One region of the Prochlorococcus sp. MIT 1300 genome, then DNA from elsewhere that is predicted to be linked to it. Evidence: predicted binding sites of a transcription regulator. Region 1 holds the regulator's gene; each other region holds the start of a gene.

What was found. The regulator NtcA, encoded in region 1, controls nitrogen genes in cyanobacteria. The targets are predictions, from matches to a motif close to GTANCNNNNGNTAC.
Positions count from the first base shown of each region.
Region 2: a site for NtcA is predicted at 7,015-7,028, ahead of SOI83_RS09680 (DUF4278 domain-containing protein). Genes of this name have one in related genera too.
Region 3: a site for NtcA is predicted at 8,685-8,698, ahead of glnA (type I glutamate--ammonia ligase). Genes of this name have one in related genera too.

Region 1 covers NZ_CP139302.1:874,541-885,266, forward strand. The annotation lists gene SOI83_RS04650 (DUF3769 domain-containing protein) at 13-2,997, opposite strand; gene SOI83_RS04655 (photosystem II reaction center protein I) at 3,107-3,235, opposite strand; gene psbN (photosystem II reaction center protein PsbN) at 3,499-3,639, opposite strand; gene psbH (photosystem II reaction center phosphoprotein PsbH) at 3,726-3,929, shown strand; gene SOI83_RS04670 (TatA/E family twin arginine-targeting protein translocase) at 3,939-4,196, shown strand; gene pth (aminoacyl-tRNA hydrolase) at 4,193-4,810, shown strand; gene SOI83_RS04680 (DUF3146 family protein) at 4,813-5,070, shown strand; gene SOI83_RS04685 (resolvase) at 5,060-5,485, opposite strand; gene SOI83_RS04690 (DUF3084 domain-containing protein) at 5,473-6,411, opposite strand; gene ntcA (global nitrogen regulator NtcA) at 6,475-7,212, opposite strand; gene rph (ribonuclease PH) at 7,287-8,015, opposite strand; gene SOI83_RS04705 (cob(I)yrinic acid a,c-diamide adenosyltransferase) at 8,149-8,742, shown strand; gene dcd (dCTP deaminase) at 8,742-9,335, shown strand; gene thyX (FAD-dependent thymidylate synthase) at 9,340-9,978, shown strand; gene SOI83_RS04720 (thioredoxin domain-containing protein) at 10,003-10,575, opposite strand.
Region 2 covers NZ_CP139302.1:693,289-704,014, reverse strand. The annotation lists gene SOI83_RS03755 (PBP1A family penicillin-binding protein) at 1-1,201, opposite strand, end outside; gene chlG (chlorophyll synthase ChlG) at 1,198-2,151, opposite strand; gene SOI83_RS03745 (DUF2862 domain-containing protein) at 2,162-2,386, opposite strand; gene hisF (imidazole glycerol phosphate synthase subunit HisF) at 2,444-3,217, shown strand; gene ubiE (bifunctional demethylmenaquinone methyltransferase/2-methoxy-6-polyprenyl-1,4-benzoquinol methylase UbiE) at 3,269-3,970, shown strand; gene SOI83_RS03730 (hypothetical protein) at 4,094-4,402, shown strand; gene SOI83_RS03725 (hypothetical protein) at 4,428-4,826, opposite strand; gene SOI83_RS03720 (hypothetical protein) at 5,058-5,393, shown strand; gene SOI83_RS03715 (hypothetical protein) at 5,417-5,821, opposite strand; gene SOI83_RS03710 (hypothetical protein) at 6,000-6,335, shown strand; gene SOI83_RS03705 (hypothetical protein) at 6,730-6,933, opposite strand; gene SOI83_RS09680 (DUF4278 domain-containing protein) at 7,110-7,211, shown strand; gene fldA (flavodoxin FldA) at 7,988-8,512, opposite strand; gene SOI83_RS03695 (chlorophyll a/b binding light-harvesting protein) at 9,154-10,209, shown strand; gene SOI83_RS03690 (hypothetical protein) at 10,363-10,569, opposite strand.
Region 3 covers NZ_CP139302.1:101,016-111,741, forward strand. The annotation lists gene secF (protein translocase subunit SecF) at 1-294, shown strand, start outside; gene SOI83_RS00510 (AI-2E family transporter) at 587-1,588, opposite strand; gene SOI83_RS00515 (AI-2E family transporter) at 1,588-2,667, opposite strand; gene psb28 (photosystem II reaction center protein Psb28) at 2,681-3,052, opposite strand; gene mnmH (tRNA 2-selenouridine(34) synthase MnmH) at 3,096-4,184, opposite strand; gene SOI83_RS00530 (GUN4 domain-containing protein) at 4,225-4,938, shown strand; gene SOI83_RS00535 (ATP-binding protein) at 5,061-5,504, shown strand; gene SOI83_RS00540 (DUF6439 family protein) at 5,476-5,730, opposite strand; gene SOI83_RS00545 (class I SAM-dependent methyltransferase) at 5,790-6,881, opposite strand; gene glnA (type I glutamate--ammonia ligase) at 7,199-8,620, opposite strand; gene SOI83_RS00555 (alanine--glyoxylate aminotransferase family protein) at 8,964-10,148, shown strand; gene SOI83_RS00560 (nucleoside deaminase) at 10,114-10,647, opposite strand; gene SOI83_RS00565 (pyridoxal phosphate-dependent decarboxylase family protein) at 10,671-10,726, shown strand, end outside.

The DNA.
Region 1 (10,726 bases):
AGAGTGAGGAAACTATTTAGAGGACGGAATAAAAGGCAAGCCGGTTCCTCCAAAGTCAAAATCATTAAGGTTAACTCTGATACCTCCTATTCCCTTATGAGAGTTATAGTAAATACCAAAATCATATGATCTTCTCTGCCAGCGGAACTCTATTTTTGAATTAATTGCCTCGCCATATACATCAGATGAAGGATCGACATTAAAGGCAAATCCTGTATCAAGAATTAATGGACCAGCTATTTGTTGAGTCAATCCTATCTCTACAACTGCCAGGTCTGTAGCCTGATCAAAATCAAATGGGCTTGAACCATTCTTAACTGTGCCCTTAGCAATAACAGCAAGTTTCGTGTAATCAAGGAATGGTTTTTTGAACCTGCCTAAGGTCAACGAAGGCCCACCACTCAAACTGATCGTATTTTGAGTTGCTCCCCCCTCATAGAGTGCAGCTGTCGCACTGATATTAGTCTTTAGATAAATTCCTGGAATTATTTCTTTTGAAGAATATCTATAGTCGAATATCTTATTCATTCCTTCAGGCTTACCTATAAGTAATGGATAGCTACTGTTCAGTGAGGCGAACAAGCTATATCTCCACAATTCGGGAATCTCGGAAGACTCATGTCTATCAGATCTATACCTTCCCAAGCCTGTTCTTAGCAAGTAATTATTAGTAAACTTCTTAGCCTTCCAATCATTTCGTTTCTCCCAGAAGGCACCATATGCGGAATAAATATCTGTTTGGCCTAAAGATCCATTCCAGGCCCTATACCTTGAAGCCCCAAAAATTCGATTGTTTACCTTGCCAATAAAAGGTAAATTATATTCACGGCTAATCCCTCCCCAAAAACGGCTGGCATTAATAAAGTTGTCCATATTAAATGTACTTAAGCTTGCATTAGCTTCTAATTGCCATCCAAAACTCTCGCCATCAAGTTCGGCTTTTAAACCAAAGAGATCTGATGTCTCAGCCCTTTGAACGACTTCATTACTATTAGAAGCACTTCCAGGCTTTATATAACTACTTGTCTCAAGGCTATTTGCACGCTGAAGCATTACCTGGGGCTGTAGATATAAACTATATTTTTCGCCAATATTAATAGGTTTAAGATTCCTTCCAATAAAAATGCCATCCCTGTCTTTGTTATCTATACCTAGAACCCATCTGTTTTCTATTTCTTCTTTCTTTTTTATTCGTTGCTTTCTTGAAATGGGCAAAGGGAACCTCTCCTCTAAAATTAAATTATTCTGACCAGTTCTTATAAGAATATCTCCATTAGACAATTCTTTAGCAACAACATTCTTTGCATCAATTCTTGTCTGAGTTGGCGTAAAAGGATCATTAGTAAAGCCCATTCGGCTAGCCTCCCAACCTTCTGGCGTGATAGTCACAGTTGGAGCTTGTATGCGCCAACGACTAATTGAACCACTCATAAATTTTGTCCTTCCTTGCAAATTCAGCTGAGAGACTCTTATTCCGCCATATTGATTTTGCTCTTCAATATTGCGAGCAGAAGTTGGCACACCAAATCTCTGTTCAAGTCTTAATCTATTAATGGGTTTTACATTGTAAACCCGTTGATTAATTGATCTAATCACCCTAGAGCGAATTTTCTCCTTTTCTAAATTAGATATTTTTTCATTAGTCTGATTCTTATTTTTATTTGCAACTTGATTTGTAAGTGGTGAGTTCTGATTTAAACCGCTAGTGCCTAGGATTTCATCTTGATTGAATGAAATAATAGCAAGATCTCTTTCATTTTTATGAACGCATTTATTTGGAGGATCTATAGCATATTTACTATTATCTTTGATATCCTTACCCCACCTATATCTGGCTCCAAGCAAATAAGCATTACTCCCCTCCTCAGCACCATTGTACAAACCATATGCCCCTGACCTATGATGAATACGACCAACCAATGAAAGACTTTTAGAGACTTTAGCTTCAATTTCAAAACCTAAATAATTCAAAAGTTTATTATATTTTTTTCTGAAAGTTCTTTCATAATTACTAAATCTTGTGTAGTAACTAACACCTTCTATAAGGGCAAAGCTTAGCCATGGTCTAACCCACAACCTTGCGCCTATTCCCAATACAAGCTCATCAAAGGCTTGCGAAGAAGTATCCGAGTAAGGCTTCGCTTGATTATATTTACCACCCGCTTGCCTAGCAACATCATGCCTAAAGAAATCAGCTTCCAACCCAAGAGTCAAAGGGCCTGCTCTATAAAGTCTTTTTTGCAATCCAACTCCTAACAAATATTCTTCCCTCAGGTTCCCATCAAATACAAATGTATTTCGAAAGTTTGCATCAATCTTCTGGCCGGCCCAAATAGTCGCCGACCAAGGGTGAGGATGCCAATCGGGGATTGAGGGTATAGAAGGTGGGCATATTTTTGACTTCCCTAGCTCAAACTTCTGATCTATTTTTTTAGAAGTTCTATTCACAACTTCGCTTACTTTTAGCCGGTCGACTGACCTATTCGTTGAAAGGTCTTTAGAAACCCTAGCCAAGTCAAGTATTCCATAAACATCTTTCAACACTCCATTTCTATCCAGGAAGCTATAACGAAATGAAGTTGCCTGAAAATACTGAGAACCCTTTTTAAATTGAACATTTCCAGTTGCATATAGAGAATTAAAATCACTAGAAAATTCAATTCTTTCTGCAACAAGAGTCCCCCCATCAACATCCACCCTCGCACTTCCTTCGGCAATAAAAATATCTTTTTCTAAATCATATATGTGTCTATCTGCGCTTAAAGACAAAGCCTTTGGAGGAATGCCAGAGTTGATCCGCGATTCGTTGCTTTCAGCAAGAACTCTCTTTGATTTACCAATATCTAACGGCGAGCCTATAGAAAAGGCACCAAGTGATGCTGACTTATCTTTGTTGTTGCCCTTCTCAGGCCATACACCTCCAGACGCAGGACTGAATCCCACTGCACCTGAGGTAAGAAGACCAACAAAAAAAACAGAGGGGCGTTTAGCCACCACAAATTTTCTTAGGAAGCTGATGATCCTCCCATGCTTAGTAGGTCCTAAACACCAACAAGTCCCAGTACTAAGTCTGGCGCGCGAAGGCCTCTATTTTCAGAAAGGAGTCCTAGTCCTGTGGAGCTTCTAGATCCTTTCTCGCAGGCGTGCGGGTTGGATCGCTAGCCAAGAAGCCAAAAAGGAAGACTCCGACGAAGAAAAAGACGATCGTGTAAACGGAAATCTTGAGGGCGAGCATGGATACCGACCACGTCTAAGTTAAGTGATCACATCTTATGGGATTTACCAGCCTTAAAGACCTCAGGGGGGGGGGTCAAGCCCAAGTATTGGCGCGTATTGAAATGTTTCTAAGTCACAAAAGTCACTTTTTAATCGAAAAAAGGCTCCGCATAGACATCGATATCCAAAAAAAACTGCCAAATACGCGCCAAAAGTAAAGATTGCGATAATTAAGTACAAATACTTAGCGGGGGGATTCTGGTTGACGGATTCTTTCAAGAATCAATCATCATGCTCATCGAAAGGATCGTCTAAGCGCTTAGACGGAGGCCCAAATGCTGTGTAAATCCCAAAACCAGTAAGTCCAAACAAAGTCACCAACAAAACAATTGCTAATGAGAGGGCAGGGGAAGTGGTTTGCATCAAATCTCTCGACAGAATCAATCTTATAGGGGGCATTACCCATAGAATATCCAAACTGATCCTTCAACTGAGACACGAGCCTCGCCATGGGACAAAAAACAGCAATCGGAAGTCTGCTCAAATCAATAGGCAACTCTGGGCAGGGAAAGGTTGTTCCAGGATGGGGCGCCGTACCAGTTATGGCAGCCATTGGCGTAATGCTGCTTATCTTCCTGGTAATCATGCTCCAGATATATAACCAGTCATTGCTTCTTCAAGGCTTCTCGGTTGACTGGAATGGGGCTGGCTGAGGTTAAAAAATGAATGTTTTTGGCATCGGTCTTCCTGAAATAGCGGTAATCGGTGCCTTAGCTCTCGTAATATTTGGCCCCAAAAGGCTGCCTGAACTAGGACGAAGTCTGGGTAAAACCCTTAAGGGTTTTCAGGCTGCATCCTCGGAATTTGAGCGGGAACTAAACAAAGCCATGGCCGAGCCTGAGGCATTGGATAGTGCGAAAATTCCTGAAAAAACCATCTCAACAAAAGAAAGTCAATCTCCAAAACCCAAAGAGGGATGATTCCTGGAGATATCAAGCTGTTAGTAGGACTTGGGAACCCTGGCTCAAAATACAAAACCACACGCCATAACATAGGATTTATGGCCTTAGAGAGGTTGGCGCAAGAAAATGCCGTTAGCTTCAAAAAGCACACCAGAATTGAAGGACTTCTTGGAGAAATTGGTTTTGGTACTAAGCGTGTTCGGTTATTAATGCCAAACACATACATGAATGAAAGCGGCCGCTCAATCCGCTCAGCCATGAACTGGTTCGATCTCGAGATTGAACAATTACTAGTTTTAGTTGACGATATGGATCTACCTCTTGGCAAACTTAGACTTCGAACCAAGGGAGGATCTGGCGGTCACAATGGTTTAAAAAGTACTATTAGTCATCTTGGAACCGAGAACTTCAACCGCCTAAGAATTGGTATTGGTGCTCCAATTGGAATGCCAGAAGAACGACGAGCAAATACCGTTTCTCATGTTTTAGGAGTATTTTCCAAATCAGAGACCCTCCTAGTTGAGAATACGATTAAACAAGTAATTACAGGAATCAATATTATTCAGGAATATGGTCTCGAAAAAGCAAGTAACCAACTTAACTCCTATCAAGCCACTAAACTTGAAAAATAATAATGAATACTCTCCCAGCCACTGCAGCTTGCCTAAGAGTTAACCGTCAGAATTTTGCAGAGAATTTTATAGATGGAGAAGTCTCTGCGGGAGGGTTTGAATGGAATTTTCATTGGGAATTCAGCCAAGGAGAATTACAAGTAGAGCCCTCTCTTGGCAGAGCACTCATTCAAGATGCTTTGCTTAGATTCCTTATTAAAATGGACTATCAGCTTGAGCCAGGTGAAAATTATTTTTTTACTGTTAGGGCTAAGTTTTAAACTTTTTTGATCCTTTCCAACACAGCTTCTTGCCTAGGTAATTTTCTAAAATAATCAAAGCCGCTACAGCATCTAAATTTTCTTTCGGTAAAACTAATCCTCTTGGCAGAAATCTAGTGAAATCTTGAGGGGGCCAAAGTTCCCAATAACGCTTTCTGGCTTTTAAAGTAGTGTTAAACTCTTCTACAACTTGTAAAGATGCAACGCCAGTTAATTTTTCTTCCCAATAATCACTACTAGTACCATTGCCGAGCAAAATCAAGTCAATATTGAATTGTGATTTCCAAAGGGTTATTAAATCAATAACCGCACCTGCATGAACAACTCTTCCTTCCAAAACCAAACCCTTTTCTGGGCATGAAAGTACAAGACCACATTTGTGTCTACCAGGATCAATAGCTATCAGTTTGCCCATGTACTGCTTTTATCGGGCTTATTGATGTTCTGCTTTATGCGTAAACCTATTTTCACTTGATCTGACGTATCACTACTCTTTAAAGCGAACGACTCTAAAATAATAGTTCCACCTAAGAGACCTACCAATTCCTTGCCCAATTGATTAACTGAACTTGCATCAAATTGAAGTCCTGAGCTAAGAGATCCTCTTCGCCTAACCTCTGCGAAAGTAGAGGCTAGTAAAAGGTTTATCTGCTTTCGTATTACATCAGTGGTTCGATCTCTTGGATTAAGGGTGATCTTTCCCAAAACATCACCTTTTTGTACAACAGCAATGTTTGGTCTTACCTCCGGGATGGCATAAACCCATTTTTCCCCTAGCAAAACATTACCTGCTGAACGAAAATTAACGACCCATGTACCAGACTCACTAATAGTTTCTTTAAGCTTTTGAATTTCCTCTCTAGGCACCCTCAGGATCTGCCTATTTGGTTTTTCACCAGGCAAAACCCGCCTAAAAGCCTCAAGATTTGCCTCCTGAAGCAAACGATCAATTATCCCTTTAGCTTGATTCGGGTTATCTAATCTGAACTTCGCAGTAGCCAATCTTTGTCCGCTACTTAAAACAACAGCACCTCTCCTTAAAGCAATCAAATTACTTTCACGCAACCTCAATTCCTTTTGAGCTGCCTTGATCTTTGCTTGTAGGCCATCTAATTGAAATAAACCAACTCTCAATTGCCTGCTCACAAGCAACATCAAACCTAACGATAAAAAACTAATAAGGCTCCCTGTTAGGACTGTGATTAAAACAGCTGTGCTTCTTGGTCGCAGGTTAAATATGCTTAAACGAGCTTTGCCTACTCGACTGCCAAGCCGATCCCCAAGAGTGGATAAGACCCCTCCAAGGACCAATAAAAGAACAATGAGCAGCCAGCCTGTCACGAAAAACGTCGGGCCAAGTTTTTATTTGATTCAAACAACATGAATGGTAGGAAGGGATCACACCTAATTGAAACGCTTAGCAAGAGCAATTGGGTCTAATACCGTAATTTTCTTACGATCAATTTCTACCAGGCCAGCGCTACGTAAGTCTCCCAAAAGTCTGGTAATTGTGACCCTTGTAGAACCTATGGCCTCTGCTATTGCCTGATGCGAAAGTCTCAAATCAATAGTAATTCCTTGATCCCCAGGGACCCCAAAATCCCTGCAAAGAACCAATAAGAAGCTTACTAAACGTGATGACATATCACGATGAGTAAGTGTTTCTATCATCGTTTCTGTTTGCAAGATTCGACTGGAAAGCCCCTGCAAAAGAAGCAACCCAACGCCAGAGTCATCTTCTATCGCCTGTCGAACAGACACAGCAGGAGCCGTAATCATCTCAACCCTAGTGAATGCAACTGCGTGATAGAAGCGATCAGATCTATGGCCTGTTAAAAGAGAAAGAACCCCAAAAAGACTATTCTCTCTCAATAGGGCAACCGTAATTTCTTCACCAGATTCATAGACCCTTGAGAGTCGGACTGCTCCTCTTCTTATTAGATAAACCCTCTCTGCAGGATCCCCAGGGAAAAAAATAGTTTTAGCTCTTTCAACCATTTCAGTGCTAGCACCTTCGAGGGCACGAATCACATCCACCAATGTTCTGCTATTCCCAGCAGGAGCATTAGCAAGGCTTGGAGAAGAACCTTGAGCCACGGGTTGTGATGCATAGCGGCTAAAACCGCCAGGAGCTACAGCCATATATGCAAGGTAGTTGCAAGGACGCTAAGGAGCAGTGAATTAAAGCCTTGTAGCAATAGTGACTATTTTTAGGCTTAATTGTTTAAAGCCGATTTTTGTGCAACCTGAAGTTCCATTAGTCCCTTCTCAGCCAAATCAAGGAAAGAATTCAATTGCTCTCTAGAAAATGGAGCTCTTTCAGCAGATCCCTGTATCTCCAATAGCTTTCCCTGAGAATCCATCACAACGTTTAGATCAACATCTGCAATTGAATCCTCCTGATAATCAAGATCAAGCATTGCTAAGCCATCTACCAAACCAACTGAAACTGCTGCGACTTGCTCCTTGAGAGGATTTTCTTCTAAAAAACCTTTTTCGACTAATCGGGAAAAGCCACGATCAAGAGCGATCCACGCACCTGTAATGGAGGCCGTCCTGGTCCCGGCGTCTGCTTGGATTACATCACAATCAATTTTTACAGTTTTCTCCCCAAGCAACGACATATCTAGGACTGATCTCAAAGTCCTACCTATAAGTCGTTGAATTTCCTGAGTCCTTCCAGAAAGCTTTATTAATTCTCGTTCTTGCCTAACCGGTGTTGACCCTGGAAGCAAACGATACTCTGCGCTCAACCATCCTTTACCTTGCCCCTTCCTCCAACGGGGCACTCCGTCCTCAATACAAACACTACATAAAACTGCTGTATTGCCGGTGCGAATCACCAATGAGCTCAACGCAAACCCCATTGGATCCCAAGTCACTTCAAAAGGCCTTAGTTGATCGTTAAAGCGACCAGAAGTACGTGATGGGCTAGAACCACTCATGAAAAACCAAAATTTAAAAAGCGTCAGAAACCTAAAGAATTGGTTTTCACACCATAGATAGTGTCAAATACCTTGTGAGTCAGACTAAGGCCGCTAGATTTTAAAAAAGGCATTAGCTCTGCTCCTAATTTTAATGAGTGCAAGCCCGAGTCAACGACCCAGGAAGACATCACCACCGGCCTGTATAGAAAGGCCACCACTTGTTGCTGTTCCTAGCCATCCTGCCCTACATCTAGTTGCGCAAGAGGGACAGCTGCAAGTTCATACCGCACCTTATAGGGGCAGTTTCTCCGTTGTACTTAGTGAAGCTCTTAGGGCTGCTGGATTGGGCAGGCGTGTCATGGTTGCTCAATTCCTAAAAGGTGGGGTACACCAGGGGCCAAATAGATGTATTCGACTATGTGGAAAGCTGGAGTGGCTAAGACCTGACGTATCAAGCTGCCTATCCAAACCGCCTAATGATGATGTACATGCCTCCAAAAATGTTAAGGCGGTTGAAGCAATTTGGAAGATATGCCAATCTCACCTTATTAAAGGAGATTTAGATCAACTAGTTCTAGATGAAGTAGGGCTAGCTATTGCCCTCGGATATCTAAAAGAAAACGAGGTGCTTTCTTCTCTCGAGGCAAAAAAAGGAGGTATGGATGTCATCATCACAGGACCATCTATTCCCTCTCGAGTTATGGCAATTGCCGACCAAGTCACCGAGTTACGTCGTGGTTTCTGATGCTTAAAAACGATCGCTGGATTACCGAACAGGCCGCAGCAGGAATGCTTGAACCATTTCAAGCAGGACTCATAAGGCATTTGAACCCTCAACTGAATGAACAACCAGTTTTAAGCTTTGGTTGCTCTTCATACGGATATGACTTGCGCCTATCTTCTAAAGAATTCCTCATATTTAGGCATGTTCCAGGTACTGTGATGAATCCAAAAAGATTCAACCCTAACAACCTAGAGCCAACATCCTTACACAAAGATCAAGACGGTGAATTTTTCATATTGCCTGCCCATTCATATGGGCTAGGTGTTGCATTAGAAAAAATGAAAGTGCCCGAAAATATTACTGTTATTTGCTTAGGGAAAAGTACATATGCCCGCCTGGGAATCATCGTAAATACAACTCCTGCTGAAGCGAGTTGGGAAGGACATTTAACTCTTGAATTTAGTAATAGTTCTGGAGCAGATTGTAGGATCTATGCCAATGAAGGAATATGCCAGTTACTCTTCTTTGAGGGAGACCCCTGTGAAACTACTTACAGTGACCGCAAAGGGAAGTATCAACATCAACCAGAAAAAGTAACCCTTGCTCGAATCTAAAAAAGTGGCAACTGTAGAACTAATTACCGTAACGCCTGATGCTGAAAAAGCTATGGCTTATATAGCCAGAGTAAGCAACCCAAATAATCAAGAGAATGAAAGCTACTCGGGCTTGTTGAAATACTGTATTAAGCATGAACATTGGAGCGTCTTTGAACAGGCATATATGACCCTTCAGATTCAAACAAATAGGGGTATTGCTGCTCAAATTCTTCGTCATAGATCATTCACATTTCAAGAGTTCTCCCAACGTTATGCTGATAGCACCCAGCTGGGGTACATTCCTATCCCCGAATTAAGAAGGCAAGATTGCAAAAATAGACAAAACTCTATAGACGATTTATCTACAGAAATAAAAAAAAGTTTTGAAGAAAAAATTCAACAACAATTCCAGAATTCTATTGAACTTTACGAGTCAATGCTAAAAGCAGGAGTCGCAAAAGAATGCGCAAGGTTCATTCTGCCTTTAGCTACTCCCACACGAATCTACATGACAGGTTCATGTCGTTCATGGATTCACTATATAAATCTACGTAGTGGCCACGGAACTCAAAAGGAACATTTACAATTAGCGGAAGCTTGCAAAGTTATTTTCTGCGAACAGTTTACTACCGTTGCAGAGGCCCTTGGTTGGCATAGATAACGAGTTTAATAATATCTAATAGCCTTAACTATGCGAGCGAGGGCCAACTTGAACCTCATTAAAAGAACTGTCGTCAAGATTGGCTTCACTACTATTTAAAAATGAACTAACAGAACCAATACCTATTGAAGAAGGGAAGGGTGTATCATTGAAAAGAGAGTCCATTAATAAATAAAGTTCTTCTCTTGAACGTAAACCAACTGATCTACCTTTGAACTTCCCTTTTGCATCAAAAAAGTTTAATTCCGGAATCCCATTGACTTCATATTTATCAAGGAGGTCTTCCCAAATTGGATTATCTACATTGAGCAAAACAAAGTCTATTTTTTTTTCATTTTTTTGTTCCAATTCCAGCATGGTTGGCGCCATCTCTTTGCAAGCCTCACACCAACTCGCATAGAACTCAAAAACCGTTGGGCGACCATTCGCTAGGGCAACCTCAGGGTCAAGGGATCTTCTCGCAAGTTGCTCCAAAGGGCCTGCTGGATTCATCCCCCCTTTTAAAAAGAACAGCAAAGTAGCCATGCCAACTGCTACAAGAGCAAGAAAAATCCGTTGAAACTGACCAAGCGAAGAGGATTGAGGACTAGCTGCCATGATCAAACAAGGTTGATAATTCCTTTAGTTGAACTATTTTCTTTTAGTGTGACACATCTAAAACAGATCAAAAAACCTTTTTTAAAGTGGTTCGAGTCATTTCAAATTGAATAAAAGGTTTTTTCATTGAATTAAAGATCAATTGCATTCC
Region 2 (10,726 bases), 180 kb from region 1:
TGCCCATATATTTATTGTTAAAGTTTTTAGGGCAATATTTACCCCAACATCGGGGTGAGTCAATCAAGATATCTTCAGGCTTATAGCCTGCCTGAATTGCAGCAGCGTAAGGAAATAATTTAAAAGTTGATCCAGGTGAACGGAGGGCTTGAGTGGCTCTATTGAACTGTGTCGCGTTAAAGTTTCTGCCTCCGACCATGGCTCTGATCAGTCCATCTTTAGGAGTTATTGAAACTAGGGCGCCTTCTGTTTCGCGCGGGCTGAAGTTTTCAATTACTCCCTGTGCAACTTTTTGCCAAGAAAGATTTAGGCTTGTTTTGATTTCGAGACCACCAATTTCAAGTTGCTCTTTGGTTAAAAACTCTGGAAGTTTCTTGGCTACCCAACTTGTAAAGAATGGGGCTGAACTTTTAAGGTATTTTGGTCTGGCTTCCCTAATATTTAATGGTGAAATTTTTGCTTCATGGCGTTGAATATCATTTATAAAACCTAATTGATGCATTCTATCTAGTACAACTGAGCGTCGTTCAAGAGCTTTATTTGGATCTATTAAAGGAGAATAAAATGATGGGGCTGGTGCAAGGCCAGCTATTAGAGCAGTCTCTGCAAGTGTCAATTCGACTGGTTTTTTTGAGAAGTAAACCCAAGCGGCATCGGCTACTCCATAGGCTCCAGAACCCAGGTATACATTATTAAGGTACTGTTCAATTATTTCTTCTTTGCTTAGTTCTCGTTCCAATTTATATGCAAGAGCCGCTTCTTGAATCTTGCGAGTAAATGTTTGATCTTGACTAAGAAAAACTATACGAGCTAGTTGTTGCGTAATTGTACTAGCACCTTCTTTGATTCTTCCTTCTTGAATATTAGTTATTAAGGCCCGACTGATTCCCCATATATCAACACCTTTATGGTGGTAAAACCTTTTATCTTCTGCCGCAATAAATGCTTGCTCCAAGAGCTTTGGCATAAGACCATTTGGAACCTTTTCCCTAGTTGCAGGACCAAGTTTTTGTATAATCTTTCCAGAAGTAGAAAGGATCGTTATCGTACCTGGTCGCCTAAAACTAGAGATTGTTGTTAAATTAGGCAGAGCATTATCTATAAAACGGTTGAATGAGTTTTCAATAAGTGAGAAACTGGACCCGATTGCAGCCGCTGAAAAAGTAAGTAAAAGCCAGTTGCGGCGATTACCTGGATTCACAGAATTTGAGTAAGAGTGCTATGCCCAATAGCTAATGCTGTTACAAGCATTCCCATGATTAAAAATGGTTGTGCACTCGCTTGATATTTAACGTCAAATGCCAATGGATCTCTCAGTAACCATATGTCTTGCATAGTCATTTGTGGAATTATTAATAGTATTAGTATTACTGATGCAAGGTGTTGACCAATTGCAATAAGAACTACCACCATCGCCAGTTGAAATACATCAATCATTCCTGCACTTATCCAACTTGCTTTTTTTATCCCAAATGCAACAGGTAAAGATTGCAAACCTAGCTCCCTGTCCCCTTCAACACTCTTGAAATCATTGATAACGGCAATACCTAAGCCTGCCAAGCTGTAAGCCAGAGTTAAGGCAGCAGTGGCCCAAGTAAGTTGTCCGAAAAGAGCTTGCCCTGCCCACCATGGCAGGGCGATGTAACTGGCTCCAAGGGCATAGTTCCCTAGCCATCCATTTTGTTTGAGTTTTAAAGGGGGTGCGGAATATATATAACTAACAAAAGATCCCCCTAGCGCTAGTAAAAAAACAGAGGGAGTTTTGTGGTTTGCCCAAAGGTCTAAAAGATAGGCAACTCCCAAACCTCCTAAAAGAAGAACCCAAATTTGTAGTTTTACTTGATTGAGCGAAATCGCTCCAGAAGGGATAGGCCTATTGGGTTCGTTGATCGCATCTATTTCCCTGTCGTAATAGTCATTAATAGTTTGTGTGTATCCAGCAAGCAGTGGGCCACTCATGATCATGCAGGCAATTGCAGCGATCACGTCAGGCAGCCGCCATTGGTAATTGCCACTGGCGGCTGCGCCACAAACTACCCCCCATAAGAGAGGGATCCAAGTAATTGGTTTCATTAACTGCAAGCGCAGTTTCCAAGTACTTGAGGTTTCAGAGGCACCTTTGATGCCTAAAAGTTGGCGTGCGTCGCTCACTTTTGAAGTCTCAATTACGTGCTAATTCTGTGTCAAAGAACCAGCTAGTTGTGCCATCGCTAAGTTCAAGGACAAGTCCAATACCTTGGCCGTCAGTCATTTTGTATGAAAGAACAGTTCCTCGGGGATCTTCCTTTAGCTTTTTAGTGAGGGAGCTGGAAATGCGATCACGAACGCGATCTAGATCAATTCGGACTTTTGATCCGATTTTGGCCAGAGTGGCAGTCTGGGGCATGGCCTGTAAGGCTTAGAAGTGGCGCAACCCTAACAAGCCGCCTTTGCTTATTTACTAATGGTCGCACTTAGATTGATTCCTTGCCTTGATGTGGCCGCTGGTCGAGTTGTTAAGGGTGTCAATTTTGTTGGGTTGAGAGATGCTGGTGATCCAGTCGAATTGGCCTGCAGATACAGCCTTGCTGGTGCAGATGAGTTGGTCTTTTTGGATATTGCAGCTAGTCACGAGGGAAGAGATACCCTGGTCGAGCTTGTTAGGAGGACAGCTGAAGCTGTAACTATTCCTTTTACTGTTGGAGGGGGAATTGGTTCAATTGAAGGGATTACGGAACTTTTAAGAGCAGGAGCGGACAAAGTTAGTTTGAATTCATCTGCAGTTAAAAATCCTGCACTCGTAAAGATGGGTGCCGATCGTTTTGGGTGTCAATGCATTGTGGTAGCCATTGATGCCAGAAAAAGAACCCATGGGAAGGAAGGATGGGATGTCTTCGTCAAGGGTGGTAGAGAAAATACTGGCTTAGACGTCATTGCTTGGGCTAGAGAGGTGGCTCACCTCGGCGCAGGCGAGATTCTTTTGACTTCAATGGATGGCGATGGTACTCAGAAAGGATATGACTTGCATTTAACTAAATCTGTTGCTGAGGCAGTACCTGTTCCAATCATTGCCTCTGGTGGGGCAGGGTCCATAGATGACATTGCAGATGCTTTTTTTAAAGGCAAGGCATCAGCGGCCCTTTTAGCCTCTCTGCTACATGATGGAATACTTTCAGTTGAGCAAATTAAAACAGATTTGTTGAATAGATCTTTGCCAATAAGGCCCTTAGAGGATTAAAAGTAGTTATGGATCAAAAACACCCAAAGTTTTTCTTTTCTTAGTCTGATTGTGCGTAATAGCGACCCTAAATCAATTGAGCAATTATTTGATGAGATTGCTCCTTCATATGACAAGTTGAATGATCTGTTAAGCCTTGGCCTACATAGAATCTGGAAAAGACAGTTGCTTGGATGGTTGAAGCCAACTCAGGGTGAGAGTTGGCTAGACCTTTGTTGTGGGACTGGAGACCTTGCCTTAGTTTTGGCTGGTCGTGTTCGACCAAGTGGCCATGTCTTAGGTTTAGATAGCTCCTCAGAGCAACTTTCTTTAGCTAAAAAGCGTTCGAATAAAAAGCCTTCCTTGAACATTTCTTGGTTGCAAGCAGATGCACTAAATACAGGACTTTCATCTGATTGTTTTGATGGAGCAGTTATGGCTTATGGACTTAGGAATTTGTCGAATCCGACATTAGGCTTAAAGGAGATGCAGCGAATTCTTAAGCCTGGAGCAAGAGCTGGAATTCTTGATTTCAATAGGCTTTTGAACGATTCATTTGCCGCTAAGTTTCAAAAACTTTATTTGCGTAATTTCGTTGTACCAATTGCCTCCACCCTTGGTTTAAGAGACCAATATGCCTACCTGGAAGAAAGTTTGAAAGAGTTTTCAGATGGACAGGAACAGGAAAAAATGGCTTTGGAGGTTGGTTTCTCAGAAGCCGTTCATTTAAAACTTGCCTTTGGACAAATGGGAGTGCTTTTACTCAAGAATTAATCCGAAGCTGCTAACTCGTATAAATGCTCATGCCAATAGCAAATATTTGAATTATGAAGAAAATATAAAGGGAGGAGAGTTTTGATTTTCCCAGTCCCCTCTTTGCTTTCTTCTATCGAGGAAATGCTTAAGAGAGTCCACACCCTAGAGGGTTTGATTCTTGTGGCAGATGGCGCAACGGTAACTTTCGTTTCGATTTCACAATTGAGCTCTTTATTGCAAAGGTTAAGAACCCATCCAAAAGGGGAGTTGGTTGCCGAAATGCTTTATAACTCTTTAGAGGATGCCCCTAGTCAAGGAACTATAAAGCCAGTATTGGTTTTACAGGATAACGGAGAATTTTGGCTGGGTCTAGTTGGTTTAGGGGATAGTTCGTTGGCGAATATTGCTAGAGTTGACCATCTGAATCGTTGCTTTTACCAAAGCGATTAATACGAATTTTCTTAGATAAAAGCATTTAGTTTTGAATTGAAGTGTTGCGCTGGAAATGGAATAGAGATGTTATACAAAAAGCCAGACCAATAGATGCGCTTACCCACTCCAAAATGGGTAAAAGAGTTATTACTACAGCTACCAATACGACAGTATCCCATTCCTTTATCTTTAGGGAATTATTTAAGTTTTGAGATGTAAGTAGGTTAGCACTCGAGAAGAATATGCTTCCCATTGCCATTGCCCATGAGGTATGGATTGGATCAAGTATTGGACTGATATGACTACTAAAGTAGATTATTAGGAAGACTTTGAATGGGGAGTAAAGTCTTGTTAACTGCTTGTTAAGGCTTGGAGATGATTTATAGAGCTTTAGAATTTGACCCTTAAGGCTTGGAAAGTTCATTTTCTTGGAATTATTCATTTAATTCTAGTAGATCCTTTTGCTTACAAGCAGTTATAGCCTTAAACCATCAAGTGGCCATTCTGCAGCTATGATTGTGCAGGAAGTACTCTAGAAGCCTATCTGGTCGACAGATTGTTTTTGGTTGATCCAACTACGAGAGTTTTCGTTTCAAATTAGGATGGTATGTATACGAAATTCATCAAAAAGCTAAAGACCATTCAGAATGCTTGAAACAACTAAATAAAAATCTTGGATCTTTCCAGAACTGTGTTCAGCTTTGTCGCGTATTTATTTTCATTGCTACTTGTTGCATCACCTGTATTTGCAGTTGAATTAGATGCACCTGACATTTCGCCTGAGTCTTCTCCTACTGAAACACCTCTTGATAGGTCTATTCGATTAAATAATCCATTAAATGGTGGTGTTGACCGCTCGTCTACCTTGCAAGCACCAGTTACTGACCCAAATTTTAATGCAATGAGAGACAATGACCCCGATTCTGGCAAGGCAAAATTTTATGTGGTGGGCCTACTTGTTATTGCATCAATAGTTCCTTTAATAGTTTATTTGGTTCTCAATCGTTAAATTGAAAATCTTACTAATAAACTTTATTGGACTTCTTTATCAAATATAGATGTAAATTTGACTCCTTCATATTTTATATATTCAACACTCCATATATTCTCTGAGAAATCCCTTGCAGAGGATAAAAATCTTTCTTGGTCTCCAGTTTCTAGCCATTGAGATTTGATTTTAGGCAACAGCTCTTGAGTGGCTCCCATTGGTATCCTTAAAAGTAGCAAGCTATTTCTACCTGCTGCTTGACCCAACTCCTTCTTTTCACTTCTTTGAAGGACCCTCAAAAGAAGGTCCAATGTAATTTCCTTCCCTACATTTAATATACTATCTGTATCTGTTATATCTATATGCAAAGATTTTCCACCCAATGGCATTGCTAATCTGCCAGATTGCTTTATAAATGCAATTGCAATTAAATAGCTAGGCTCTTGCATTGACTCGTTTCATTTTTTCTATTATAGCCTCTATGGACCATAATAATTATTATAAAAAAGTACTATTAGCTTTAGCATTTTCTATGAGAATTAAATTTGACTTTATAGGAATTGATTGGTTTTCTAATATGCTTTAATGTATTCCCTTGCCTCTTTAGGCATCTAGTAGGATTCCTGGATGAAATCGGTTTTATTGGCCATCCTATTTTTTCTTTTTTATATTGGGGCTTCTCCTGATATTTTGGCTGCGGATAGTGAAGACGCCTTTCAAGGTTACATGAATGTTTGGAACGAAAAGAGGGAGTTAGCAAGTAAATATCTCCTTGAGGCAGAAACCGCCTTAAAGGAGGGAGATGTCTTGACTGGATGTGCTAAACAAAAAATTGCAAGTCAATATGGCGTTGATGCAACAGAATCGCTAATTAAAGCAATTAAGTTAAAAGGAACTAGTCAAGAGATTGAGAACCTCCAGAGTGGTTTAAATAAGTGGAAGGAGATTGGAGATTACTGCTAGAGACTTATATATTGTTTCTTAAGCAGTTTTCTCTTTAATGCTGAGAAACTTTAAAGAAACTAATTATTTAAATAGAAATTGGAGACTAATTACAGCACTGTGCAAGGGCAACTAATTAAAGTTGAGATCAAAAAATGCTTAAATTAATATCTCACATCTCTAAAACTTTATGACTTTAGATAACAGATAGATAGTATAAGTTAGAAGTGAGAAGATTGATTTTTTATTTCTTGAGGATTTGGAGAATATTTAAAATTTCTTAGAGAGCCATTCTTTAAGTCTTCTGTTTCTTTCGTTCAAGGTTTTTTGATTTGACTCTGAAGGCCCAAAGAGTTAACCCTTGGAAGCTTGAAATTCAGCTTGAAAAAGATTAAATTCTTGGTTTGACCTCTCTCTAGTCGTCAAACTCAGGCTTTGGCTTCTTCTTGGTTTTGCCTGAAACGAGCTCATGTAGAGCTTCGAGGGCAGCATAGATCTCCTTGAGCTCAGAGACCTCTGGGAGTAGGCGGTCCTCTCTCAGCATTTGATCCATATCTCTTAGCTCTTGACGGATATAGCGCAAATGAGAGCAAACCTCTTCACGTTTACTGGTCGACATTAATCATTGATTTCATATTTTGATAGTAGATCGAACATTGGGTCTTGCCAAATGAGCATTTACAGCAGATAATTATTTTTGGTAGCAATCGCTACAAAACGTTCACCCTGCTACATAGTGGGGCGCAGTTCGATTCAAGCCAAGGAACGGGGACTTGAGCTAACTCGGAGAACCAAATGACTCTTACCTATCGCGGTCAAAAGTATCAACAGCAAAAAGATGCTGGACAAAGACAGCATGCTGTCTTGACTTATCGAGGTCAGCAGTATCAAAGATAAAAAAAGCCCTCTATAAAGCCCTCTATATAGAGGGCTTTTTTAATGTGTTATTAAAAATACTAAGAGTTTCAAGTAACAAAAGATTCGTTTGAAAAGCCTTCCTCATAGATGACCCTTATCTTGGTTGCCGACTCAGATGGATTAAGGCCATACTTCATTTTGCGATGTGCCCAATGCTAGCTATTTTGATTAGAGGACTTATTTTGTGGCAAAAAAAAAGTCTCTTTCCTTTTGTTGGGAAGGAGACTTAATTATGCGTTCCTTGTTTATTATGCTTTATCTGGCTAATTATTTATGTAAAATTTATAGCTAATTTGTGTCTTGTCTTATACATTTTTCAATACCAAAATGATCAATAGACTGGTTCCATTAGGCTGATCAGCTAGTCAAAAGAGAGCTTGATCTCTGCAGAAAAAATGAATAGTTAAATCTAAGTCATTGTAAGCGTTTTGGTCGATTTATATAAGTTTTTCTGCTTGTAGGCCCTTGCTAATATTCCATTAAGTTCGATGCTTATTGGCCGTTCCATATTTTGTTCTGGCATGCTGTTGTAGGGCCGTGCGCTGCGTACGATCTCCATTTGAAATTAATTAATTTATTTTATTTCATCATTTATAGTCGATCTTAAAATAATATTTTGTAATTATGATCAGATTTAGTGATTCAAAAAATACAGTTTTAGTTGATCTATTTAAAGAGGTAAGTCTCTTTAGCCTTTCCTTTAAGCACTTACCTCTTTAAGTAGAATGAATGCTATGTTCCCATTGACTTGAAATCTAATTTAATTCAGGCATTTCATGCTTTAGCTCTTGTGCCCAGCTTTGAAGTCGAGAGTCAGTTAAATCTGATTCACTATCTTCATCTAGTGGTAAGCCACAAAAGCTTTCTCCCAGAAGACTTTTGGAGTCATCAAATGTATAGCTATCTTTGCGAACATACCCAACCATTTTAGCTCCAGCTTTTACGAAGTAACTATGTAACTCCTCCATTGCATCACAAAAATTTTCTGTATAAGTAGAGGAGTCTCCCAATCCAAAAATAGCGACCTTCTTTCCTGCCAACTTCATACTTCCGATTGTTTCAAGCATTTCGTCCCAGGCTGTACCTGATCGCTCACAATCTGCTCCAGTATTCCAGGTCGGTATGCCACAAATAATTCCATCAAGACCTTCAAACTCATCTAGGCTTGAAAGATCGGCGAGGTCTTTGGGTGGATTGGATGTTTCGAGAAGTTCATGTAGTCGTTCTGCTACGTCTTCGGTTTTACCAGTGGTTGTGGCGAAATAAATTCCTACAGGCATTTAAAAAAAAATAACTATCACTTCCTAATACAGAAAGTAATTATTTAGAAGTTCAGGATTTACTGATACCTGTTTGAATTGATACCAAGATGTTTATCTATTGGTATTTGAATGGCTTTAAGAAAGGTTTTTAGAACATCAATGGTGCAATTGGCTGCTCAGCTAACTTACCTTTGTAGGGATCACGCCCCCAAGCTTGCAAATAAATTACCAGCTCTTAAGACCAGCAGGGGGGGGTGCAATGCCCTTTTTAGCCATACTTCTTGCTCTAATAATAGATATTGCCAGAGGAATTCCAATGAAGAAGTGAAGAAGAACAATCAGATATAGATCGATTTGGTATCGGCTCATAGTGGTAACCAGTTAAAAGTCCAATACACATCATCTTCCTAGAAATATAATTTTGCTAATCCTGTTTTACCTTTAATAAACCCTTTGTGAAATTTATCACATTCTATTAGTACAAATTTCGCATATTTTTTAGACCTAAAGACGATAGTAGGGCTAAAAACATTATGGTGTGATCAATGATATATACTAGGTTTGCATAATTCACAACCCTAATAAACCATGTAAAGTGAACATCAAGCTTGAGTCAGTTTATTAATAAGTTCATATAGTCCTATATATCTGTCTTCCTCGTGCAGACCTACGGAAACCCAAACGTTACCTATGATTGGTATGCGGGAAATTCTGGGGTGACTAACCGCTCAGGCAAGTTCATCGCCGCGCATGCAGCCCATGCTGGATTGATGATGTTCTGGGCTGGATCATTCACCCTCTTTGAGTTGGCTAGATATGACCCTTCTTTGCCAATGGGAACTCAGGGTTTAATTTGTTTACCTCATTTAGCCTCTCTGGGTATTGGAGGAATTGAAGGAGGTGTAATTACTGATCTTTATGCATGCACAGTCATAGGGGTTTTGCATCTAATTTTCTCCGGAGTACTTGGTGCTGGTGGACTCCTCCATTCACTCAAGTTCGAAGGTGATCTTGGGGATGCAAGTGGTCGCCCTAAGAAATTTGACTTTACTTGGGACGATCCTGATCGATTGACCTCCATCCTTGGCCATCATCTAATTTTCCTTGGACTCGGCGCTATTCAGTTTGTTGAATGGGCCAAATACCATGGCATTTGGGACAGTGCACAAGGCGTTGTTCGGACTGTTGAACCTAACCTAAGCGCTTCAATGGTTTGGAATCATCAAGCTGATTTCTTATCTATAACCAGCCTGGAGGATGTAATGGGTGGTCATGGAATCTTGGCTTTTCTTCTTATAAGTGGAGGAGCATTCCATATTGCTACTAAGCAATTTGGTGAATACACTCAATTCAAAGGGAAAGGATTGCTTTCAGCTGAATCCGTTCTTTCTTACTCCCTTGCAGGGGTTGGATATATGGCTTTTGTTGCAGCATTTTGGTGTTCAACTAACACCACTGTTTACCCAACAGAATTCTATGGTGAGGTTTTAAAACTTAATTTTGAGTTTTTCCCTTATTTTACTGATACCGCCTCCAATCTTTCAGCAGATGTCCACACTTCTAGAGCTTGGTTATCCAATGCTCATTTTTTCCTAGGGTTCTTTTTCCTACAGGGTCATCTCTGGCATGCTTTAAGAGGTATGGGATTTGATTTTAGACGAATTTCTAATGCTTTTGAAAACATGGAGAATGTCAAAATCACTGTGCGTGATTAGAACTATTACTCCTTTGTAAAAACCTCTTAATTCAACCAACAAAAAAGCCTCACGTTAGTGAGGCTTTTTTGTTGGTTGAATGGTCTCCGAGAAAAAAGCTCAGTTTGGAAAGGCTTTAGTCCTCAAATGTCTATAAAGTCTACTTAGTTTTCACTAGGCTTCTGTATTGGCTTGGCTCTTTTTCTTGCCAGTCACATCTGCTTTTATAAAAGGGGAAGAATTGGTACCTTGACCATCATTGTCACTTTTCCCACCAATTGCAAAAATAGCAAATCCAATTACACCGAGTATTCCGAATATAGGTGCTGAAAGGTCAGTAATTGCAGCTGGTGCACCAGTGGTTAATGAAGAAAGAAGCATTGGATGGTAGGGATGAATTTCATATTAATACTGCTTCAACTTCCCATAAATTTGTATGCCTTGAATACAAATGATAAGTCGATGTTATTTTTTTAACAACAGGATGTTATTTTTTAATAGCAATATCTTGCACAAGCTTGAGTGAGATTTGTTTATG
Region 3 (10,726 bases), 770 kb from region 1:
TATTCAGTTAATGATACTGTGGTGGTTTTTGATCGTATTAGAGAAAGAAGTAGGGAAGACTCTCCTTTGCCCATAGTGGACCAGATAGATAGGGCTGTTTCAGCAACGCTTACAAGAACACTTTATACAAGCGGTACAACATTACTTCCACTTGTTGCACTAATTATTTGGGGCGGGTCTACGCTCTATTGGTTCGCTATTGCGCTTGCTTCCGGCGTATTGGTAGGTAGCTGGTCTAGCATTGCTTTGGCGCCTTCTTTACTTAGCCTTAAAAAAGATTTTCAAAGCAAGTAACCTTCTCTATTATAGGTAGATAAATTTTTCTTTTAATTTGCTTTGTGCTTTATAAATTGGCAAAGACCTTATACCCTTGGTTTCCATCTTTTCTTATCGCGATATGTTTTTTGGACTTGCGAGATGAAGTTCGTATTATTGCCAGCGGAATTACAATAACTTCGCTTCTAAATGTTTTTATAGATAGACCTCTTGCTGTATTCATCTTAATTACAAGTCCTTTGTGGACGCATTATTTAGGCTTTCGAAAGCAACGATGAATTCAGGGCTCTTAAAACAAATAATTTAGGGATCAGTTCCAGCGATCTGTTATTTGCTTGACTAATACTCTTTGGAATATAACTTGAAGAACTACTGTTAGTGGAAGTGCGAGAATTACCCCAGGTAATCCTAATAATACACCTAAGCTTAGTTGAGCTGTAAGAGCCACTGTTGGTAATAGACTTACTGTTCGCCTGAGTAATATAGGCGTAATTATAAATGCCTCTAAATTCTGTAGGATTAGTCTGGTAATTAATACTTTTAACATTAGTGATGGTGATATAAGTAATGCAATCCCTAGTGGAAGAAGGGTTGCGGTAGTTGGCCCAATTGTTGGAATAAAAGTTAGGAGCCCACAAACCAAAGCACAAAGTAGTGCAAGTGGCATATTTAGTAGGGCTAGAGCAGCCCAGGTAAGGAAAAATATGCTGCAAGCAGAAATAGTCATTCCCGCCAACCACCCGCCTAGATTTTCCCTGCAGCTGTTAAGTAGCTCTATCATTTCAATCCTTGCCGGTCTAGGAGTCGCCGCTATTAATATTTTTCTGTGAGAATTAGGGTCTAGTGCAAGTAAAATTGCAAGTAGACTAATTAGAAAAAATTGTAAAAGACTATTTGCAGCTCCTCCCGCAAAGCCAAGGATTTTGAATCCAACAGGTTGTATCCCCTGCCATTCGAATAACTGAGGTGCTGAGTCTTTTAAAATAACTAATCTTGGATTGTCTGAAACTATGGAAGACAGTTTCGATAAAAGGGTTGGGAAAAGATCACTAAATGCATTTACTTGTGCTAACAATTCTGGAACTAATAAAATGAATACAATAGAACCTCCAAGTGTTATAAAAAGTAGAACTATTAGTAAGGATATAGCTCGAGGCCAATGAAAAAGATTGTTCAGCTTTTTGATTGGGACATCTAAAGCGACTGCGAGGACTATTGCTCCAAAAATGATTAAAAGTACCCATCTTAGTTGCCATGTTAGTAACGTAATTACAACTAATGTTGTTGCAATCAGAAGTGTTCTAGCATTCATTAGGCTAGACGCTTTTTCTTCCATGGGTCAAGCAGGTCGTGGATAATAACTTCTCTTATTAGGACTTGAAAAACAACGGCTAATGGCAGGGCTAATAGTAGGCCTAGAGGGCCAAAAATGATTGTAAATACAAACTGAGCAGTCAGAGTTAATCCTGGGAGCAATTTAAGTTGATGATGCATTACAGAAGGGGTTATTACATAACTCTCAAGGTTTTGAACAAATACATATAAGCCAAGAACTGCTAATGCTTTCCATGGTGTATCAAGTAAAGCAACTGACATTGGAAGAATAGTGCTTAGAACTGGTCCGAAATTTGGAATTATATTTAAAATCCCAGCAAGAAGTGCATTTGCAAAAACAAGCTTTATTCCTAAAAGGTATAATCCTATTCCTGCAAGAAGTGCTACACATAAAGAGCTAAGTAACACCCCTGTCATCCAATCACTTAAGGCTTCACCGCAAAGCAGTAGTATTGCTCTAGCTCTTCGTCTGTAGAAAGATGGGACTAATAGTATTGCGACTTCTCGATATTGATTTGGTTGAATTGAAACCATTAGGCCTACTGCTAGAACAAAGAAAAGTTGAACTAAACCACTGCCTAGATTGCCTGCTAAACCTAAAATCTTTTTAATACCATCTGTTATTCCAGAAGCGATAGAGGGACCATTTGGCAAAGCAGTTAGAACATTCTCAAAGATTGATTCACTCCAGTTACTTTGTTTATAACCTTCACCATAAACAATTTCAGAAATTTGATCTATTGCTCCTATTGCTAGGATCCAAAGTTCCTTCGCAGCTGTAGGTAATTGAAGTAGTAATTGCTGAAACTCCTCTAAAAATGGAGGCATTACTACAGCAAGCCCAAGGCTAATTATTATTAACAAGCCCCCTATAGATATTGTTAGAGCAAATGGTCTGGGTATTGACCATTTAGCCCTTATTCGTCCAGTGAGAGTACATAACCCCATGGAAAGCACTACACCAGCAAAAAGGTGAATTAGTACTTCTCTAAGTTCCCAGAGAAGTAAGCCTGAGGCTAGTAAAGCTATAAGTGCTAGCCATTGGGAAAATCTCACTAGTGGAAATTTTTCATTTCTTTTCTTCTCCGGAAGTGTCGGAGTAACCCAGTCCGTGACTTTCGGCATAACGATTTGCAAATCTCATAAAACGCTCAAAGTCAACCTGGGATTTCCAGACGTAGGTAGCTTCAAGAGCACTTGGGCTTCCATTAACAAAGCGGGCCTTAACTTCTCGGGTTGCGAGTTCGCCTTCTTCATCAATTAAAAACATTCCAGTAATTTCTCCCATACGCTCTGGGGATAGCGCTTCAGGACCTTCAAAAACGAAGAAAGCTTGCCCTGTTCTTCCGTCTCTACTTCTTGTTAGACGAATCTCAGGTACCACAGGTTCATCAACACCTTTGAAGAATTGGATCTTCGCAGAGGGATTTGGTTCGGACATAGATCTCTGCGTTAAAGATTAGATCTTAAAAGACTTCTTTGCCTCACTGTTGGGGAAAGCTTTTAATAGCAAGGCCAAGCTTAATAAGCTTAGCGGCAGCATCTTCGGGATTTAAGCCAGAAAGATGGATGGTTTGCCTATTGATTGCTTGGTCGAGCCCAAAGTCGTAACAACGATCGTAGTAATCAAGCAGGGCTTCGCATGCACTGCTCCATTCCTCTTTGGAAATTGCTTCAAGAGCTTCTTTTGTCCGCTGCGGGCCAAGACGCCGGCTTATTCGTTTGGTTGCTTCTGCAAGTGCTTCTTTTCCGTGGGGGCTATACCCTCGAACAAGATGCTCGACCCTTTCTGCGTTTGTTCGGCATATTTCAAGTACTGGAGCTTCCTTCATTTGTTTGAAAAGAGATTGAGGAACTCTGCAATGGCCTAAGTGGGCACTTTCCGCTTCTACCCAAATTTGCTTTGAGGAATTTCTATTGAAAGATTCAAGCTTTTCTGAAATTAGGTTTTCATAATGTTCTGTACTGGGTTGGCTAGGTAAGCCTAAACCCCCAAAACTACTCCCTTTGTGGTTAGCTAAACCTTCTAAATCAAGAAAGGAGAAACCCTGTTTCTCAAGGACTAATAGCAAATCAGTTTTGCCTGTACCTGTCCTTCCTCCCAACAGATGAAGAGGCCAATTTTGTTCAAATTGGTCAAGAACCCATTTGCGGTATGTCTTGTAACCACCTTCAAGTACAGCAGGATTTAGTTCCAATAATTCTGCTAGCCAGGCAATGCTTGCCGATCGCATTCCACCTCGCCAACAATAGACCTTGAGATTTATTGGCTTGTTTTTATGTGATAAATAATTTTCCTTGTATTCTTTCAATAAACCTTTAAGTGTCTCAGCAATTACTAACAATCTTGGCCCAGCGTATTTGAGGCCAATAACTATCGCTTTACTCCGCCCTAGCTTTTTGTAGGTGGTTCCAATATGGGAACGTTGTTCATCGCTGAAAAGGGGGACATTTTTTGCGCTTGGCCAATGTCCTTTTGTAAATTCACTAGGGCTTCGAAGGTCTATCAATGGACCAGCCAAATCCCGGAACTTCTTCATCGGATAATGAGGTCTGATGCCCATGCCTGACATAGTGGGCCAAGGCCTTTCTAGTTGAGGTCTGCTGCGATTTATGCCTTCTGATTCATCCACCGCTAACAACCCCAGTATTGAAGAGCTTCTTGAACGCTTTTCAAAAGGTTCACCCCGTCAACGAAGGGGACTTGTTGAGACATTTGAACAAAGAGTGGAAGACATTGCTGCCTTGGGCAAAGCTTCATTGGAAAACTTTGATCGAGAAGGAGATGACTGGGGGGCAGGGTGGATACTGCAGATACTAAAGAGGCATAAACCTGATGTATTGGAGACCATACTTACTTCTCAACCAAGTGGTTGGTTCGTAGCGCATACCTCTCAGGGAATTGATTTTGGCCCTCTTCAGGATGATCTTTTATCAGAACGTTTTGAAGAGGCTGATCGTTATACCAGTGCAATTCTTAGGAAATTAGCTGGGGTTTCGGCGGAGAAGAGAGGATATGTATATTTCAGCGAAGTTGAAAGCATTTCTGGGGTTGACCTTGTGACATTGGATCGCCTTTGGGTTGCTTACTCGCAAGGAAGATTTGGTTTTTCTGTTCAGTCAAGGCTTTTAAAAGCTTTGGATGGACGTTATGACCGTCTGTGGCCACGAATAGGATGGAAAAAAGATGGTGTTTGGACAAGATATCCAGGAGCTTTTACGTGGTCTCTCAGCGCGCCCGAAGGCCATATGCCCCTTGTTAATCAGCTAAGGGGGGTTCGCCTCATGGATGCAATCCTTAGTCACCCTTCCTTGACTAGCAGGTGATTGGTCTTGTTTTGTTTGGCTAAAACACTTTTGAAAATACTCTCTAGCAGTTATGTTCAAAAAGCGTGTCCAAGGCTCTTATTCCTTTTAGCTCATTCAAAGCCGTTAGGAAAAAATTCCTTTTGAGATCTTTCTTTAAAGGAGATGGGTTCAGCTGGAGGGATTTCAAATCTCCTTCAACATTGCAACTGTCACCATTACTTGAACTTTTGCTTGAGCCAGTTGATTGTGAGATGACGATGACTCGCCTGCATTTAGGGCTTCATGAGGCTTTGGTAAATGCAGTACAACATGGGAATTCTGGTAATCCAGAGAAGAATCTCAGGATCCGCAGAATCCTTACCCCTAAATGGCTTATTTGGCAGATACAGGATGAAGGGGCTGGTATACCTGATTTTGCCAGGGTTGATTCTTTACCAGCAGATCTGGATTCAATAAGTGGCCGAGGCTTATTTTTGATTTACCGGTGTTTTGATGATGTGAGATGGAGTCGTAAGGGAAATAGGCTTCAACTTGCATGCCGTCGCCAAAAGACTATTAACTCTTTGGACAACCAGGGTCTTTAACTTCCCCTTTAAGCCAACGGATAGCTTGTGAAGCAAATTCCTCTACGTCTTTATGACTTCCACCGTGAAGTAGTTGTACTAATGCTCCAGATAAAAGCTCGGCGGCACGCCGATTCTTATCCGATTTAAATTTATGCCAACTACGATCATTTAAAACAAGCTTGTTGTGCAAATCTGTTGCAAGTTCTCTTATTTCTTTTGGTAGTTTGTCCTGAGGTTTTTGCATTATCTTTTCAATTTAAATGGGTTGGAAAGTAGTTCATTCTTCGATCTTTTAAGATCCCTTCATTTTGTAGGCTTTGTTGCATTCCATACTCTTGTCATGAAATGGGATTCAGCTGTTACCCCATTGAAACCTATCTCATTTAGGTGATCCTCTATGTTGTCATTTATGTAGTCCTTATAGTAAGGCTCATGAAAGACTCTTTGAAAGTTCTCCATTACCAGACTGAATTGTGGTGAGTCTGCAGGTTGGATCGAATCAGCAATAACCAATACACCTCCTGGTTCTAGTACTCGCCAGCATTCTTTTAAAACATTGTATCTAGCTTCTCTAGGTAACTCGTGAAGTAAAAATACACAAGTAACACCTTGCATGCTATGGCTGGAGAAGGGGAGATCTTCGGCATTCCCTCTTATTAATTGTGCTAATCCTGAGTTGTTTTGGTTAAGGTACTTACTTGCTTGTCGAAGATATGACAAGGAAAGGTCAATACCTAAAATCTCTATTTTAGGAAGTGCTCCGCGGATTTGATTGAGTGTTCTTCCTGTTCCTGTTGCTACATCTAAGACTCTTAAACTACCTTGGGATCTTTTACTGAAACGGTTAAGTCCTCGTTTTAGAGGAGCCAAAACTCTTCTGCGCATTGAGTCAGCAGTTCCATTGAAAAGAATTTCGACTTGTATGTCATATAACTCTGCTGAGTGATCACTTAAGTATCCATCTGTTTGGTGGTGGAAATTTTGCAAGTAGTAATTTGGATACATCTCTGCTTCGATTTGTATTGGGATTTCTCTTACTTTTCTTGCTTTTCTTCGTTTCCATGTTGATGGAAGGTCAAGCCATACAAGTGGATAGGTTTTTGCCCAATCAAGCCAGGGAGCATCAAATAGTAGTGATTTGGGATAGATCCCTTCTTCTGCTTCCAACCAATCTCGTTTTTCTAGTTCTGCCATAGAGCGTCTTAGCTCTATTAAAAGTTCTTTCGTGATTGGCTTTGTTTTCGGAATAGCTCCTGGAGCCATTACTTCCATAAGCTTTGTACTCAGCTCCTTGTGAGCCAGGCCTGCAAGGCTTTTACCTTGTTGAAGGGTTTGATAGGCAAGCTTGGTTAGGTTGTTAGGCGTTGCAATTTGCCTAATTGGGGTTGGTACCATTTCTGCGAATGAAAGGCGAATAATTCTGGATGAATCCAGAATTAAGTCAATTTCTGGAGAATGTTAGCGGTACAATTTACATGGTGATATTTCAAAACGTTGGAGGATTGATCTAAAAATTAGCTTTTGGCGCAGTTTCTTTTCTTTTTAAATGATTAACACTTATACATCTTGTTTAATTAAACCTCTGTTGTTTTTAGGTTGCCTTTGAAAATTAGCCCCTCAAAATATTAATTTACTGAATAAACAAAAACGCTCGTCTTATAAAGACGAGCGTTTTTGTTTATTCAGTGGCAAGGTGAATTAACGAAAATTTTCTAGGCATCGTAATACATTACAAACTCGTGAGGGTGAGGTCTTTGCCTTAATTGCTGAACCTCTTCGTACTTGATGTCTATCCAATTATTTATAAAGTCCTCGCTAAATACGCCGCCTTCAGTTAAGTATTTATTGTCTTTTTTTAATGCATTTAGAGCATCATTTAATGAGGACGGTACGGTGTCAATATTTGCAAGTTCATTTGCTGGTAGCTCAAATAAATCAACATCTACACCATCACCAGGATCAATCTGATTTTTAATTCCATCAATTCCTGCCATCATCATTGCGCTAAAGGCGATGTAGGGATTGGCCATTGCATCTCCTGGCCTGAACTCAAATCTTTTGGCTTTAGGGCTTGGTCCGGTAAGTGGAATTCGAACAGCTGCAGATCTGTTCCCTTGTGAATAGACAAGGTTTACGGGTGCTTCAAAGCCTGGGACTAGTCTCTTGTAGCTATTGGTAGTTGGGTTAGTAAAGGCAAGGAATGAAGGAGCATGTTTAAGAATCCCCCCTATGTACCATCTCGCAGTTTGTGAAAGGTTCGCATAAGTACCTTCACCAAAGAAAAGAGGTTGACCACTTTTCCATAGACTTTGGTGAACATGCATGCCGGTGCCATTGTCATTGAAGACTGGTTTAGGCATGAAAGTAGCAGTTTTTCCATATTTCCTTGCGACATTTCTCACTACATACTTGTAGGTCATTACATTATCTGCTGCATTAATTAGCTCAGCGAACTTCATCCCTAGTTCATGTTGTCCTGCGCCTGCAACTTCGTGGTGATGTTTTTCAATTGGGATTCCCAGTTGCCCCATTAGAAGCAACATCTCTGATCTAATATCTTGTGCAGTATCATTTGGGGCAACTGGGAAATATCCTTCCTTTGTCTGGATTTTGTAAGCAAGATTTCCACCTTCTTCTACTCGGCCTGTATTCCATGGTGCTTCAATTGTGTCAACACTGTAAAAGCAACCTCCTTCGCTGGAGTTGTATCGCACATCATCAAAAATAAAGAACTCAGGCTCTGCTCCAAAGAAGGCCGTATCTGCAAGCCCGGTGCTTGTGAGATAAGCAAGGGCTTTTTGAGCTAAGGCCCTTGGACATCTTGAATAAGGCTCTCCACTTCGAGGTTCTTGTATAGAACAAATCAGGCTTAGGGTTTTATGTCTGTAAAAAGGATCTATCCAGGCAGTGTTTGAATCGGGGACCATTGCCATATCTGACTCGTTTATAGCCTTCCATCCACGAATGGATGAGCCATCAAAAGCAAGTCCAGTTTTGAATGATTCTTCCTCAACCATGTCTGAGGTGACTGTCAGGTGCTGCCACTTTCCATGTAAATCAGTGAATTTCAGGTCTATAAGCTCAATTCCCTCGTCTTTGATCTGGCGGAGAACTTCTTGAGGAGATTTGCCCATGACGAAAAATACAGCTGCAATTGGAAATAGATTCCGACGCTAAAGAGCGGTAGCTTGCGACTTTGTATCAACGAGTACTTTTTTTAGGACTACTCCTACTTCTTTCTGAGTCTTAAAGTTTTTTTATGAACCTTTGCTTAGCTCTACCGTACGCCTGGGCGCCGTTTACCTGTTATTGGAAGGGTTTTCGGGGCTAACTGATCAACAATGGTTGATATGAGGATTGGCTGTTTTGATTGCCTTTTAAAACAATTTTTTTTATTCCCATTGCAATCCTTCAACGAAATTGCCTTTGTGAATCCACGCCTGTCTAGGCTCATTGCCAATTAACTTGCTCAGGGCCTTGGCGACGACCAAATTCATCCCCCCTGTTGATCAAAGCCATCACAAGGTTTTTGCACCAATTAAATCTCCAGACCGTCTTCTGTTAGGGCCTGGTCCTTCTAATGCTCATCCCGATGTGCTGAAGGCGATGGCTTTGCCGCCTATTGGACACCTTGATCCGTTTTACATTTCATTAATGGGTGAGGTGCAGGGATTGTTGCGTTATGCGTGGCAGACCGACAACCGACTCACTCTCCCCATGAGTGGTACAGGGAGCTCGGCAATGGAGGCTACCCTCGCTAATACAGTCGAACCAGGAGATACTGTCTTAGTAGCAATTAAGGGCTATTTCGGTCATCGATTGGTTGATATGGCAGAGAGATATAGGGCTAATGTTCAAGTTCTTCAGAAGTGTTGGGGTGAGGCCTTTTCTCTAGAGGAATTAGAAAAAGGCCTTAAAGATCATAGGCCTGCCATCTTGGCAATGGTTCATGCGGAGACCTCAACAGGTGTATGCCAGCCAATGGAAGGGATTGGAGATCTTTGTAGAAAGTACGATTGCTTGTTGCTTTTGGACACTGTTACCTCCCTGGGAGGAGTTCCTCTTTTCTTAGACGAGTGGAAGATTGACCTTGCATATAGCTGCAGTCAGAAGGGTTTGAGTTGTCCCCCAGGATTAGGTCCTTTTACAATGAGTTCAAGGGCTGAGGAGAAACTACAAAGGCGCAAGGGGAAGGTTCCAAATTGGTATTTAGATGTTTCTCTTTTAAACAAATATTGGGGAAGTGATCGTGTCTATCATCACACCGCCCCAGTGAATATGAACTTTGGAATTAGAGAAGCACTTCGACTTTTAGCCGAAGAGGGCTTGGAAAATTCTTGGAAACGACATAACGATAATGCTCAGCAACTATGGGAGGGTCTAGAGGATTTAGGACTTGAACTACATGTTCCTGAAGAGCTGAGATTGCCAACATTGACAACGGTACGAATTCCTAATGGTATAGATGGGAAGGCATTTGCCCTTCACCTTTTAAACAAATATGGAATTGAAATTGGAGGTGGTTTAGGTGAATTAGCAGGGAAGGTATGGAGAATTGGACTTATGGGATACAACTCACGTTCAGAAAATGTCGAACGAGTGCTTAAGGTATTTGAGTCAGAGTTGCCTAATTTTCGCGAGGGTGTTTCCTTTGCCGCTTGAACCAACTTTGTAATTGAGTCTTTGCTTGATCTTCCATTACGCCACCAATTACGACCATGTGATGGTGAGCACTTTTGTGTTTAGCCAGATCAATTGTGCTTCCTAGGCCGCCTCTTTTCGGGTCAGATGTTCCAAAGATCACTTGCCCCATTCTCGCTTGAACTAAAGCACCTGCACACATTGGGCAGGGTTCCAGTGTGACGATGAGAGTGCAATCGTTAAATCTCCAATCCTCTCTGATCCATGAGGCTTGACGAAGAGCTATCAACTCAGCGTGACCAAGAGGGTTTTGTGTTAGCTCTCTATTGTTACTTCCATGCCCAATACAGCGTCCATAATGATCGAGAATCACGGCGGTAACAGGGATTTCCCCTGTTACCCCTAATTGGTGAGCTCTCTTAAGTAGTACAGCCATCCAGTGCTGACGATGCTTGGTACTTAGTTCAATGGGATGCGCCAATGCTTTCTTTGGGTGGCATGCCTTAACGGAGAAGGCCATTAAGAGGGAGAATAAAACTTGATTTGTTTTTTATCTTGGCTGGCACTCCCCAAATCAAGCCAGCTAATACATTGGCTTA